DNA from 2 places in the Bradyrhizobium sp. 192 genome. Region 2 is predicted to be linked to the other one. Evidence: riboswitches for the same ligand, from Rfam matches in the RefSeq annotation. Region 2 holds a riboswitch; the other holds the start of a gene.
What was found. Region 2 has a riboswitch for cobalamin ahead of IVB24_RS20670 (TonB-dependent receptor). Riboswitches for the same ligand answer to the same signal wherever they lie in the genome.
Positions count from the first base shown of each region.

Region 1: another riboswitch for cobalamin. It lies ahead of IVB24_RS17410 (DUF1636 domain-containing protein); the one in region 2 lies ahead of IVB24_RS20670 (TonB-dependent receptor).

Region 1 covers NZ_CP064690.1:3,835,767-3,841,333, forward strand. Annotated here, with positions in the region: gene cobD (threonine-phosphate decarboxylase CobD) at 1-958, shown strand, start outside; gene IVB24_RS17400 (cobyric acid synthase) at 947-2,395, opposite strand; gene cobO (cob(I)yrinic acid a,c-diamide adenosyltransferase) at 2,617-3,252, opposite strand; cobalamin riboswitch at 3,293-3,510, shown strand; gene IVB24_RS17410 (DUF1636 domain-containing protein) at 3,604-3,978, shown strand; gene cobW (cobalamin biosynthesis protein CobW) at 3,975-5,024, shown strand; gene cobN (cobaltochelatase subunit CobN) at 5,024-5,567, shown strand, end outside.
Region 2 covers NZ_CP064690.1:4,536,456-4,542,022, reverse strand. Annotated here, with positions in the region: gene IVB24_RS20675 (hypothetical protein) at 1-425, opposite strand, end outside; gene IVB24_RS20670 (TonB-dependent receptor) at 500-2,737, opposite strand; cobalamin riboswitch at 2,851-3,066, opposite strand; gene IVB24_RS20665 (response regulator) at 3,095-3,532, opposite strand; gene IVB24_RS20660 (ATP-binding protein) at 3,529-5,567, opposite strand, start outside.

The sequences.
Region 1 (5,567 bases), 700 kb from region 2:
GCACGGTGGAAATCTCGATCTGGCCCAGCAGCGTTTTGGCGGACGCGCGGAAGACTGGATCGATCTGTCGACAGGGATCAACCGGCTGCCTTATCCCGTCGGCGAGGTGAGCGCGCGGGCGTGGAGCACGCTGCCGTCGCGAGCCGAGATTGACGCCCTGCATCAAGCTGCGCGGCACGCCTATCGCACGAGCGCGCCGATCGTCGCAATGGGCGGCGCCCAGGCCGTCATTCAAATGCTGCCGCAATTGGCGCCGCGCGGACGCGCACACATCCTCGCGCCGACCTACAATGAATATGCTGGCGTGCTGTCGGCTGCTGGCTGGGATGTGCAGGAGGTCGCGGAGCTCGACGCGCTGGCGGGCGCGAACCTCGCCATCGTCGTCAACCCCAACAATCCCGATGGCCGGTGTCATACACCGAAGGATTTGCTGACGCTGCTGCCACGCGTCGGCCGTCTCGTGATCGACGAGAGTTTTGCAGACACGGTTCCGCAGCTGTCGCTCGCGTCGGAAGCGGACCGGCAGGGGTTGCTGATCCTGCGCTCGTTCGGGAAGTTTTACGGACTCGCCGGCCTGCGCCTTGGGTTCGCCATCGGCAATGCCGCGGACATCGCCAGGCTCATCGCGATGTCGGGCCCATGGCCGGTCTCCGGAACCGCGATCGCGATTGGCAGCCGCGCCCTACGCGACGATGCCTGGGCCGAAGCGACGTCAGCGCGTCTTGTGCGCGATTGTGTCCGGCTCGACGAGATGACGCGAGCGCAAGGCTGGCGGCTTGTCGGCGGTGCGTCACTGTTTCGTCTGTACGAGATGCCCGACGCACTCGCCGCGCAGGAGAAGCTCGCGCGTGGCCAGATCTGGTCGCGCGTGTTCGCGCAGAAGCCGACATGGCTGCGCCTCGGGCTTCCGGGCAGCGAGGCCGAATGGACACGCGTTGCCGAGGTTCTAGCGGGCTAGCGCGAGCAGGCCTTCCACGTCGAGATGCTTTTCGATGTGATCGGCCAGCGCGTCGAGCGCGCTCTCGACCCGGGCGTGATAGGGTTCGTCGCCCGCGGGAATGTCGAGCCTGGCCAGATACGCCTTGCGGAAATCATCCGATGTGAACAGGCCGTGCAGATAGCTGCCCTGCACGAGGCCATCGCGCGAGATCGCACCTTCCGGCTCGCCGTTCAGCTTCGCGAACGGGCGGGCGCGATCCGGTCCGTCGGTACGGCCGATGTGGATTTCGTAGGCCTCGATCGGCTGATGCGTGGCGGCATGCACGGCCGCGACCCGTGTCAGGGTCTTCTGCGGGCTCATCACCGTCCCTACATCCAGCAACCCGAGCCCCGCCGTGTCGCCGGCGGGCCCTTCGATGCCTTCGGGGTCGGCGACGCTGCGGCCCAGCATCTGATAGCCGCCGCAGAGGCCGAGCACGTGGCCACCCCTGCGGTGATGTGCGAGCAGGTCGATGTCCCAGCCCTGCGCGCGCAGGAAGGCAAGATCGCCGCGGGTGGATTTGGAGCCGGGGATGATCACCAGGCGTACATCGCCCGGGATCGCTTGGCCCGGGCGCACCATGACGAGGTCGACGCCAGGTTCGAGCTTGAGCGGATCGAGATCGTCGAAATTGGCGATCCGCGACAGCGCGAGGCAAGCAATCTTGCATTGGCCCGGCTTGCGCGCGTCGCTCAGGCCGAGCGCGTCTTCAGCTGGCAGTTCGCCCGCGCGCGCAAACCACGGCAGCACACCGAAGCCTCGCCATACGGTCTTTTGCGCGATCAGCTGGTAGCCGTCGTCGAACAGTGTGGGATCGCCGCGGAACTTGTTGATGACAAAGCCCTGGATCATCGCGGCATCGTCGGGTTCGATCACAGTCTTGATGCCGACGAGCTGAGCGATGACGCCGCCGCGGTCGATGTCGCCGACCAGTACGACCGGTACATCCGCCTTGCGCGCAAAGCCCATGTTGGCGATGTCGGACTTGCGCAAATTGACCTCGGCCGGGCTGCCGGCGCCCTCGACCAGCACGAGGTCGGCTCGCGCCTTCAGCCGCTCAAAGCTCTCCAGCACGGCGGCCATCAATGACGGCTTCATCGCCGCGTAGTCGCGTGCCCGCGCGGTCGCGATGCGCTTGCCCTGGACGATCACCTGTGCGCCGACATCGGTCTCGGGCTTCAGCAGCACCGGATTCATGTCGGTGTGCGGCTCGACGCCGGCGGCAAGCGCCTGCAGCGCCTGGGCGCGGCCGATCTCGCCGCCGTCGATAGTGACGGCTGCGTTGTTCGACATGTTCTGCGGCTTGAAGGGGAGCACGCGCAGGCCGCGCCGCGTGAAGGCCCGCGCAAGGCCGGCGACGATGAGCGATTTGCCCACGTCCGAGCCGGCCCCCTGGATCATCAATGCGCGTGCCATCGTCGCCTTCTAAAGCGGAATGGGATTGAGTTGAATCAAGCGGCTACGCGCTTGGTGCACCTCTCCCGCTTGCGGGAGAGGTCGGCGCGACGCGCCGGGTGAGGGCTTTCTCCTCTTGGGGGTTCTCGATTGCGGAGACACCCTCTCCCCAGCCCTCCCCCGCAAGCGGGGGAGGGAGCACGCTTCCCTCGGCGCAGCATTTGAATTCAATCTCATCGGCTTCAGAACTCGACGCCGGCCTGCGCCTTGATGCCGGAGCGGAAGGGGTGCTTGACCAGCGTCATCTCGGTGACGAGATCGGCGATCTCGATCAGCTCGTCCTTGGCGTTACGCCCGGTGAGGACGACATGCGTCATCTCAGGCTTCTGCGTCGTCAGGAATTCGACCACTTCGGCGATATCGAGATAATCGTAGCGCAGCGCGATGTTGATCTCGTCGAGCACGACCATCCGCAAGCTCGCATCGCGGATCAGTTCCTTGGCCTTTTCCCAGCCGGCGCGCGCGGCGGCGATGTCACGGGTGCGGTCCTGGGTCTCCCAAGTGAAACCTTCACCCATCGCGTGGAACTGGCAGAGGTCGCCGAAATGGCCGGTGAGCAGGCGCCGCTCGCCGGTGTCCCAAGCGCCCTTGATGAACTGCACGACCGCGCAGGGAAAGCCATGGGCGACGCAGCGAACGATCATGCCGAAGGCCGAGGACGACTTGCCCTTGCCGGCGCCGGTGTGGACGATGATGAGGCCCTTTTCGCCGCTCTTGGTGGCCATGATCCTGTCGCGGGCGGCCTTCTTCTTCGCCATTTTCGTGGCGTGGCGGGCGTCGGTTTCCTCGGCCGTTTTCGTATCCGGTTCAGGCGTCATCGGTCCCGGTCCTTCGGCTTGACAAGTGGCGGCCACCGGCAAATGGTGACCCGGTGTTGGTTCCTGTCCTATGACAGGCGAAGAGGGAATGCGATAGGGTCCGAATCGGCAAGATTTGGCTCCAAAATGCAGCCGCCCCCGCGACCGTGACCGGAGAGATGCCCGATGCCACTGATCCCCTGGGATCGGGAAGGCGGGGATCGAAGGGGAAACCCTGCTCCGCAAGCCGGGAGACCTGCCAGCGCGGACGATTTTTGGACCGGCGGACGGGGTGTTCCGCGACGGGGAAGCGGGCCTTCGGAAGAATGGTCCGTGTGCCTCATCGCCTCCGCCGTTTAATCTGGAAGAGCGATGACCGTCACACTTCACGTTTGCATCACCTGCCGCGCCGGCGAGACGCTGGGCGAGGGCGAGACCACGCCCGGCAAGCGCCTGCATGGCGCGATCCTCGAGGCCGGCGTGCCCGAGGGCGTCCATGTGGTTCCCGTCGAGTGCTTGTCGGCCTGCAATCAGGGCTGCTCGGTCGCATTGAGCGCGCCGGGCCGGTGGTCTTACGTCTATGGCCGCCTCTCAGACGCCAATGCGAAGGACGTGGTCGCGGGCGCTGCGGCCTATGCCGCCGCTCCCGACGGGCTCGTGCCGTGGCGCAGCCGACCGGAAATCTTCCGCAAGCAGTCGCTTGCCCGCATTCCCCCTGTTGCCGTCGTGCCGGAGGCCGCCGAATGAGCTCGCTCGCAAAAGTCCCGGTGACTGTGGTCACCGGTTTCCTCGGCTCTGGCAAGACGACGCTGATCCAGCATCTGCTCAGCAATGCCAACGGAAAGAAGCTCGCGGTGCTCGTCAACGAGTTCGGCAGCGAGGGCGTCGATGGCGAGATACTGAAGTCCTGCGCCGACGCGAACTGCCCGGAGGAGAACATCATCGAGCTCGCGAATGGCTGCATCTGCTGCACCGTCGCCGACGATTTCATTCCGACCATGGAGAAACTGCTGGCGCGGCCGGTGCGGCCCGATCACATCCTGATCGAGACATCGGGCCTGGCGCTGCCCAAGCCGTTGCTGAAGGCGTTCGACTGGCCGGAGATCCGCTCGCGCATCACGGTCGACGGCGTGATCGCGCTCGCCGATGCCGAGGCTGTCGCCGCTGGTCGCTTTGCGCCGGATCCGATTGCTGTCGAAGCGCAGCGCGCGGCCGATGAAAGTCTCGATCACGAGACGCCACTGTCGGAAGTGTTCGAGGACCAGATCGCCTGTGCGGATATCGTGCTGCTGACCAAGGCCGATCTTGCGGGGGCGGCCGGCATCGAAGCAGCCAAGGCGGCGATCACCGCCGAGATGCCGCGACGTGTGCCGATGCTGGCGATCACCGACGGCGCGATCGATGCGCGTGTCATCCTCGGCCTCGGTGCTGCAGCAGAGAATGATCTCGCCGCGCGCCCCTCGCATCATGACGGCGAGGAGGAGCACGAGCATGATGATTTCAACTCTGTGGTGATCGATCTTCCAGAGGTGACCGACGTCGATGCGCTGGTCGCATCCGTCCAGCGTCTGGCGCGCGAGCAGAACGTGCTGCGCGCCAAGGGCTATATCGCGGTTGCGGGCAAGCCGATGCGGTTGCTGTTGCAAGCGGTCGGCGAGCGCGTGCGCCACCAGTTCGACAAGCCATGGGGGGCGGGCATCAGGCAGTCGAAGCTGGTGGTGATCGGCGAGCACGGTGATATCGACGAGGCCGCGATCAAGGCAGGACTTGGTCTTTCAGGATCTGGCATCTGATGCATGTCGTTTTCCGCGAGAGCCGCGGTCTCGAGGAGACCGCGACGCCAAGGGACATCGGCCAGGACCCGGCCGATCTCGTGGTGCTCTCGTATTCGGATTCCGACCTTGCGGCGTTCGCGGCCGGTTGGCGGCGCGGCCGCGACAGCCTGCCGACGCTGCGGCTCGCTAATCTCGCGGAATTGCGTCATCCGCTATCGGTCGACACCTATATCGAGCGCACGCTGTCGCAGGCGCGCGGCATTCTGGTTCGCCTGATCGGCGGCGAGTCCTATTGGTCCTATGGCCTTGCGGTCCTGCAGCAGCTCGCCAAGGATCGCAAGATCGTGCTGGCCGTACTGCCGGCCGACGGCCGCGACGACACGCGGCTCGATGCGTATTCGACGCTGCCGGTCTCGACGCTGCGCCGGCTGAAGGTGCTCTGCGACACCGGTGGCCCGGTGGCTGCGCAAGCGGCGATTGCGCAGCTTGCGCTGGCCTCGGGCCTCTATGCAGGGCCCGTCATCGGCGAGACGACCGTGCCTGAGATGGGCTTTTACGATC
Region 2 (5,567 bases):
GTGAACAGCGCGAGCTCGTAGATCCCATAGGCGGCGACGAGCGTGATCGCCAGCATCAGCGGCGTGCGACCCTGCGGCAGCAGGCCGAGCACCTTCGACGCTGCCGCGGTCGACAGAAGCGCAGCCGCGCCAATGACAAAGCCCCAGGCAATCGTGCCGGAGTCGACGGGATAATGCAGCACGCCGAAACCGATGGTCTGGTTGACGAGCCAGGCGCCGGTGACGACGAGCAGCGCCGAGCGCTGCGGTAGCATCGCCGCGGCAACGACTGCGAAGGCAGCGAACGGCGTGGCACAGGCGAACGCGAAGCTGGCGAGCGCGCATGAGGCCGTCAGCAGCGCAAAGCAGAACATCGGCGCAAGGCGCGACGCGACCGGGTGAATCCGGAAGCGATCGCCGCGAGACGGCAGGATGCCATGAGCCATGGTGTTGAGGCACGGGTGATCTCCTTCTCTTTGAGGTCTAGTCCATTTGGGCGCGCGTAACAGCCTGACGTAAATCAGAACGTTGCACCGGCCTTGAGCAGATAGGTGCGGCCCGGCAGCGGATAGGCGCTGAAGCGGCCATCCGTGAAGGTGCTCGCGATGGCGTAGTCGTAGTAGAGCGCATTCAGCACATTGTTGACGCTCAGGGACCAGAAGTAGCGTTCATATCGGCCGCCGAGCTTGAGATCGATGGTGCCGTTGGCGGGGATCGGCTTCTGGGTGCCGGCCTGGTCGTTGTCCATGCGCCGTTCGCTCCAGAACCGCGCGGTCGCATCGAGCACCACATAGTCCTGCCAGATGTTCCAGGTGACACCCGCACTCGCCGTGTAGCGCGACACCAGCGGCACATCGTTGCCGGCCCAGATGCCTTCGCGGAAGACGGCACGGGTATAGGCCACGCCGGAGCGCAGCAGCAGGGCGTCGTTGACGCGGTAGGACAGGCTGGTCTCCGAACCGTAGCGCCGGGTCGGATCGAGATTGGTGTTGTAGAACAGGACCGGGCTGAAATGGACCTCGTTGGTGAGATCCATCAGATAAACACTGCTCTGCAGCTGCAACCCGCCGCCCTTGATGCGCAGCCCGCCCTCGATGTCCTGAGAGGTCTGGGTCTTGAGCTGGAAGGTTTGCGGAATTGAAGCGAAGGTCAGCGGGTCGAAGGACGGCCCCGAGGACAGACGCTCGTCGACGTCGGGCGTGCGGAAGGCGCGCGCGGCGCGGCCGAACAGCGAGACCACGTCATTGAGGCGATGCTCGGCCCCGAGATGCAGCGCATATTGGGTCTCGCTGCTCGTCAGCGGCAGCGCGCCGATGTCGGCGTTGAACGGCGCGGCCGGATCGAAATTGTCGCGTGCCGCAAGTCCGATGGTCTGCACCCGCGCGCCGTAGGAGACGTCGGTGGTGGGCGTTATCCCCAAATTGTGCTGGAAATAACCCGCGACCGTCTGCTGCCTGAGGTCGTAATTGTGCCAGGCCGCGAGCCCCTGCCCGGCGCCGCGGTTCTGCTCAAAGCTGGCATCGTAATAGTCGATGCCGGTCAGGAGCTGCGACGGCATGCCGAGCAGCAGGCTCTTCACGCTGAGCCGCGGCGTGATCGACCAATTCGTCAGATGGGAGCCAACATAGGTCGACGTGAAGAAGGCAGGAACCGGCGCCGGGCTGGAGAAGAACGCGCTCTGCTGCTTCTTGTCACGCACGCCGCCATCGACGATGAGATCGACGCCGTTGACCAGGGTCCTGGTAAAGCCCGCAGTCGCGCTGAAACCCTGCTGGTTGGCGTAGTTGAACGGCGTGCTGGTAGCTCGCCGGTTGGCCCTGAGCTCGTCGAGGCCGATGGAGGGATCGACCGTGCGGCCGCCCGGCAGTCGCAGCTCCTGATTGTCACCGGTGACGGTGAGAAACGCAGTCAGGCCTGGCGTCGTGTAGTTGAGACTGCCGACGCCGTTCTGCTGGGAATAGCGATTGTTGTCGCGATAGCCGTCGGTCCTGACCGTATTGCCATGGAACGAGATCGACCACAGGCCGGAATTGAGCGAGGTCGAGACATTGCCGAGCCTGGTGTTGAACGAGCCGAAGCCGGCCTCGATGCGTGCGCTCACGGGCGGTCCGCCGACGCCATTTTTGGTGATGATGTTGATCACGCCGCCGACCGCATTGTCGCCGTAGAGCACCGCACTGGAATTGCCACGCGTGACCTCGATGCGCTCGATGGAATTGAGCGGGATGGTGGAGAGGTCCACCTGTGCCATGTCGACGTCGTTCAGCCGCCTGCCATTGACCAGCACCAGCGTGTTGGCGGTGGCGAAGGCGCCGAAGCCGCGCAGGTCCACGCCGGTCTTGGCAGCGATCGGGCCGCCGTAGAACGTCGTGATCTGGGCGCCGGGAACTTGCGTCGCGATGATCTCGGCAAGCGTCTGCGATGGCGAATGCGCGATATCCGCGGCCGTGACGACGGTCGTGGCGGCCCCGACGATGCCGCCGTTGCCGGCGGCAGCGTCACCGCCGGAGCCGGATGAGCCAGCGCCATTTCTTGGCGGCGCGACATCCGCGATTGTCTTGCGCCGCGTCGCCTCGCCGTCACCGGTTGCCCTCGCGCGCGTGCGGTTCTGATCGGAGGGCTGGGTCACCTCGATCGATGGCAGCTGCTCGGCCAGGACCCGCTGGGCAAAGGCGGGAGACAGATCGAACGAATGGAAGGAAACCGATGCGAGCAGGCCGGCGGCAAGGCGCCTGGCGGCAGAGAAGACACGGGACACAATTGTAACCTCGGTATGACGTCAGTGGCACGTCACAGCGAACGAGGTTTCACGGCAGAGCCATGGATTGCTCCGGTGAAGCCGATGCCTGTACTCCCCGACCGACATCTTCGCGTGTGACCACGGCTGACGGCAGGTCTCCTGGCTCGCGGGTCGTTACCTTGCGTCGCCTTCCCAGGACCGAGTTTCCCAGTGGCATGAGACGAAAGATTCACCGCTTACAGTTGCGGGGGCAGCCGTGGCGTTGAGACAAATCCTTAGCGTTGGGACGTCCCGCACCACATTCCCTTTTGATCTCCGTGAGGAGAACCGTCACCGGTCATTTAGGGGCCAACGCCTTGGCGAGTCAATCGACGGCTACGCCAGGGAACAGCTCTGCGTGGCCGGAAGCTCGCCAGGGGGAGCGGGTTCGTTCCGCTCCCCCTGCGCCGCCAGAGCCTGGCGGAGCGCGGTCTCCAGGTCCTGTTGCTGAAACGGCTTCTGCAGGATCGGAACGTGGCGGAAGTCCGCAAGCAGGCTCGCAGGACCGTACCCGGTGGCGAACACGTAAGGTATGCCGCGTTCTGCGATACAGCGCGCGACCTCGAAAGTCTGCCGCCCGTTGAGATTGACGTCGAGGACAGCAACGTCATACGAGAGCGCAGCCGCCTTCTCGAGCGCGTCATCGACGCGCGAGGCCATGCCCGCGATCTCGCAACCGGCATCGACAACGGAATCCTCGAGCAGCATCATCACCAGCGACTCGTCTTCGACGACGAAGACCCGCTGGCCAGCCAGATCGGTTTCAGGTTTCATGAGGGCCTCCCGACAGCCATCGTTGCGATATCGAATCCGCCCAGGCTGGCGCGGATTTCATGCAGCGGCGCGCGAATGACGCAAACGACGCCTTCAGGCGCGAAGCGCAGATCGACATCGGCGCCGCCGAATTCGTGGGGCAGCCCCTGCTGAATCAGGCGGGTGCCGAACCCGCGCCGCGACGGCGGGGCCACGGCGGGACCGCCCAGCTCGGTCCAGCACAGCTCGAAGCGATCGTCGACCTTCCAGGCGAGGTCGACGGTTCCCGAACCGTTCGACAGGGCACCATGCTTGACGGCGTTGGTCGCGAGCTCGTGCAACGCCATCGAGATGGCCAGTGCAGCCGAAGGCCGCATGCGCAGATCGGGCCCGCCGAAATTGAGCCTCGCACTCTCCGGCTCGGCATGCGCGGCGAGAGCCTCGGTCACGACCTCTCTCAGTTCCGCGGACTCCCAATTTTCCCTGACGAGCACATCGTGTGCCTTCGACAAGGCGATCAATCGTGCATCGAACGCCTTGCGCCCCTCCGCCAGGCTGGATGCGTTGCGCAAGGTCTGGAGCGCGAACGACTGCACTGTCGTCAGCGTGTTCTTGACGCGGTGATTGAGCTCGTTGACCAGCAGTTCGCGATGGCGCTCCTGCCGCTTGCGCTCGGTGATGTCGATGGCCGCGCAGACGGCGCCCTGGAACACACCGGCGGCGTCGACGATCGGAGACGCCTGGAAGATCGCGGTGACCGAGGAGCCGTCTTCGAAGCAGAGTTCGAGTTCCTCGCCTGCGACTTCCTCGCCGCGGGCCGCGCGCTGCAGCGGCAGTTCGGACGTCTCGACCTGGACGCGATTGCGAAGGACGCGGCAGGCCGGACGTTCGCCCTCGGGCGCCGACAGCGACATGTTGGTATCGGGCCGGACCCGCAATAGCCGCGCTCCATAGGCATTGCCGAAAACCCGCTTCGCCTCGCGGTCGTGGGTGAACCAGACCGCGGTCGGCACCGTGCTGACGACAGCCTCCAGTCGCGCGGCCTGGCGGCGCTGGATCTCCTCGGCATCCCTGCGAATGCGCGCCAGCTGCAAATTGGCGCGCACCCGCGCCAACAATTCGCGCGCCGAGAACGGCTTGTTGACGTAGTCATCGGCGCCGGCCTCCAGCCCCTCGACGCGGGCCTCTTCGCCGGCGCGCGCCGACAACAGGATGACGGGCGATCCACGCAGATTGTCGTCGCGGCGCAATGCGCCAAGCAGCCCGATGCCGTCGAGGCGCGGCATCATGACGTCGGACAGGATGAGGTCGGGCCGATGGTGCCTCGCGGCGTCCAGCGCGCCCTGCCCGTCGGCGAAGGCCTCCACCCTGTAGCCTTGGGCTTCGAGCAGACGCTTGACATAGTTGCGCAGGTCGGTGTTGTCATCCGCAAGGATGATGCGCTCGCCGCTGCCACGTGTGGAGGCGTCCGGCGTCTCGCTCGTGCTCTCCAGCGTGAGATCACCGCGCAGATCCGTGGCGCCCTCATCCTGCGGCAGCCAGCGCAGCGCCTCCTGGACATAGGCTTCGACTCCGCTTCCGGTCGTCAGCGTCGTCGCAAGGCGGTCGGCAACACGTTCTGCCGGCAGATGAGCCGATCCGAACGGGATCGTAACAGTGAAAGCGCTGCCGCGGCCGAATTCGCTCGCCACCGTGATGGCGCCGCCGTGCTGCTTGATCAGCTCGTGCACCAGCGCGAGCCCGATACCGCTGCCCTCGAACGTGCGTCCCTTCGCTCCCTCGATGCGATGAAAGCGCTCGAACAGATGCGGCAGTTCGTCCGGGGGAATCCCCGTGCCGGTGTCACGCACGCGCAATTCGGCGGACTTGCCGTCGGCGCTGGTGCCCATCTCGACCGCGATCTCGCCCTCGAAGGTGAACTTGAACGCGTTGGACATCAGGTTGAGGACGATCTTCTCCCACATCTCGCGATCGACATGGACGTCGTGCGGCAGCGCCGGACAGGCGATGATCAGGCGCAAGCCGGCCCGATCGGTCGCCGAACGGAAGTTCGAGG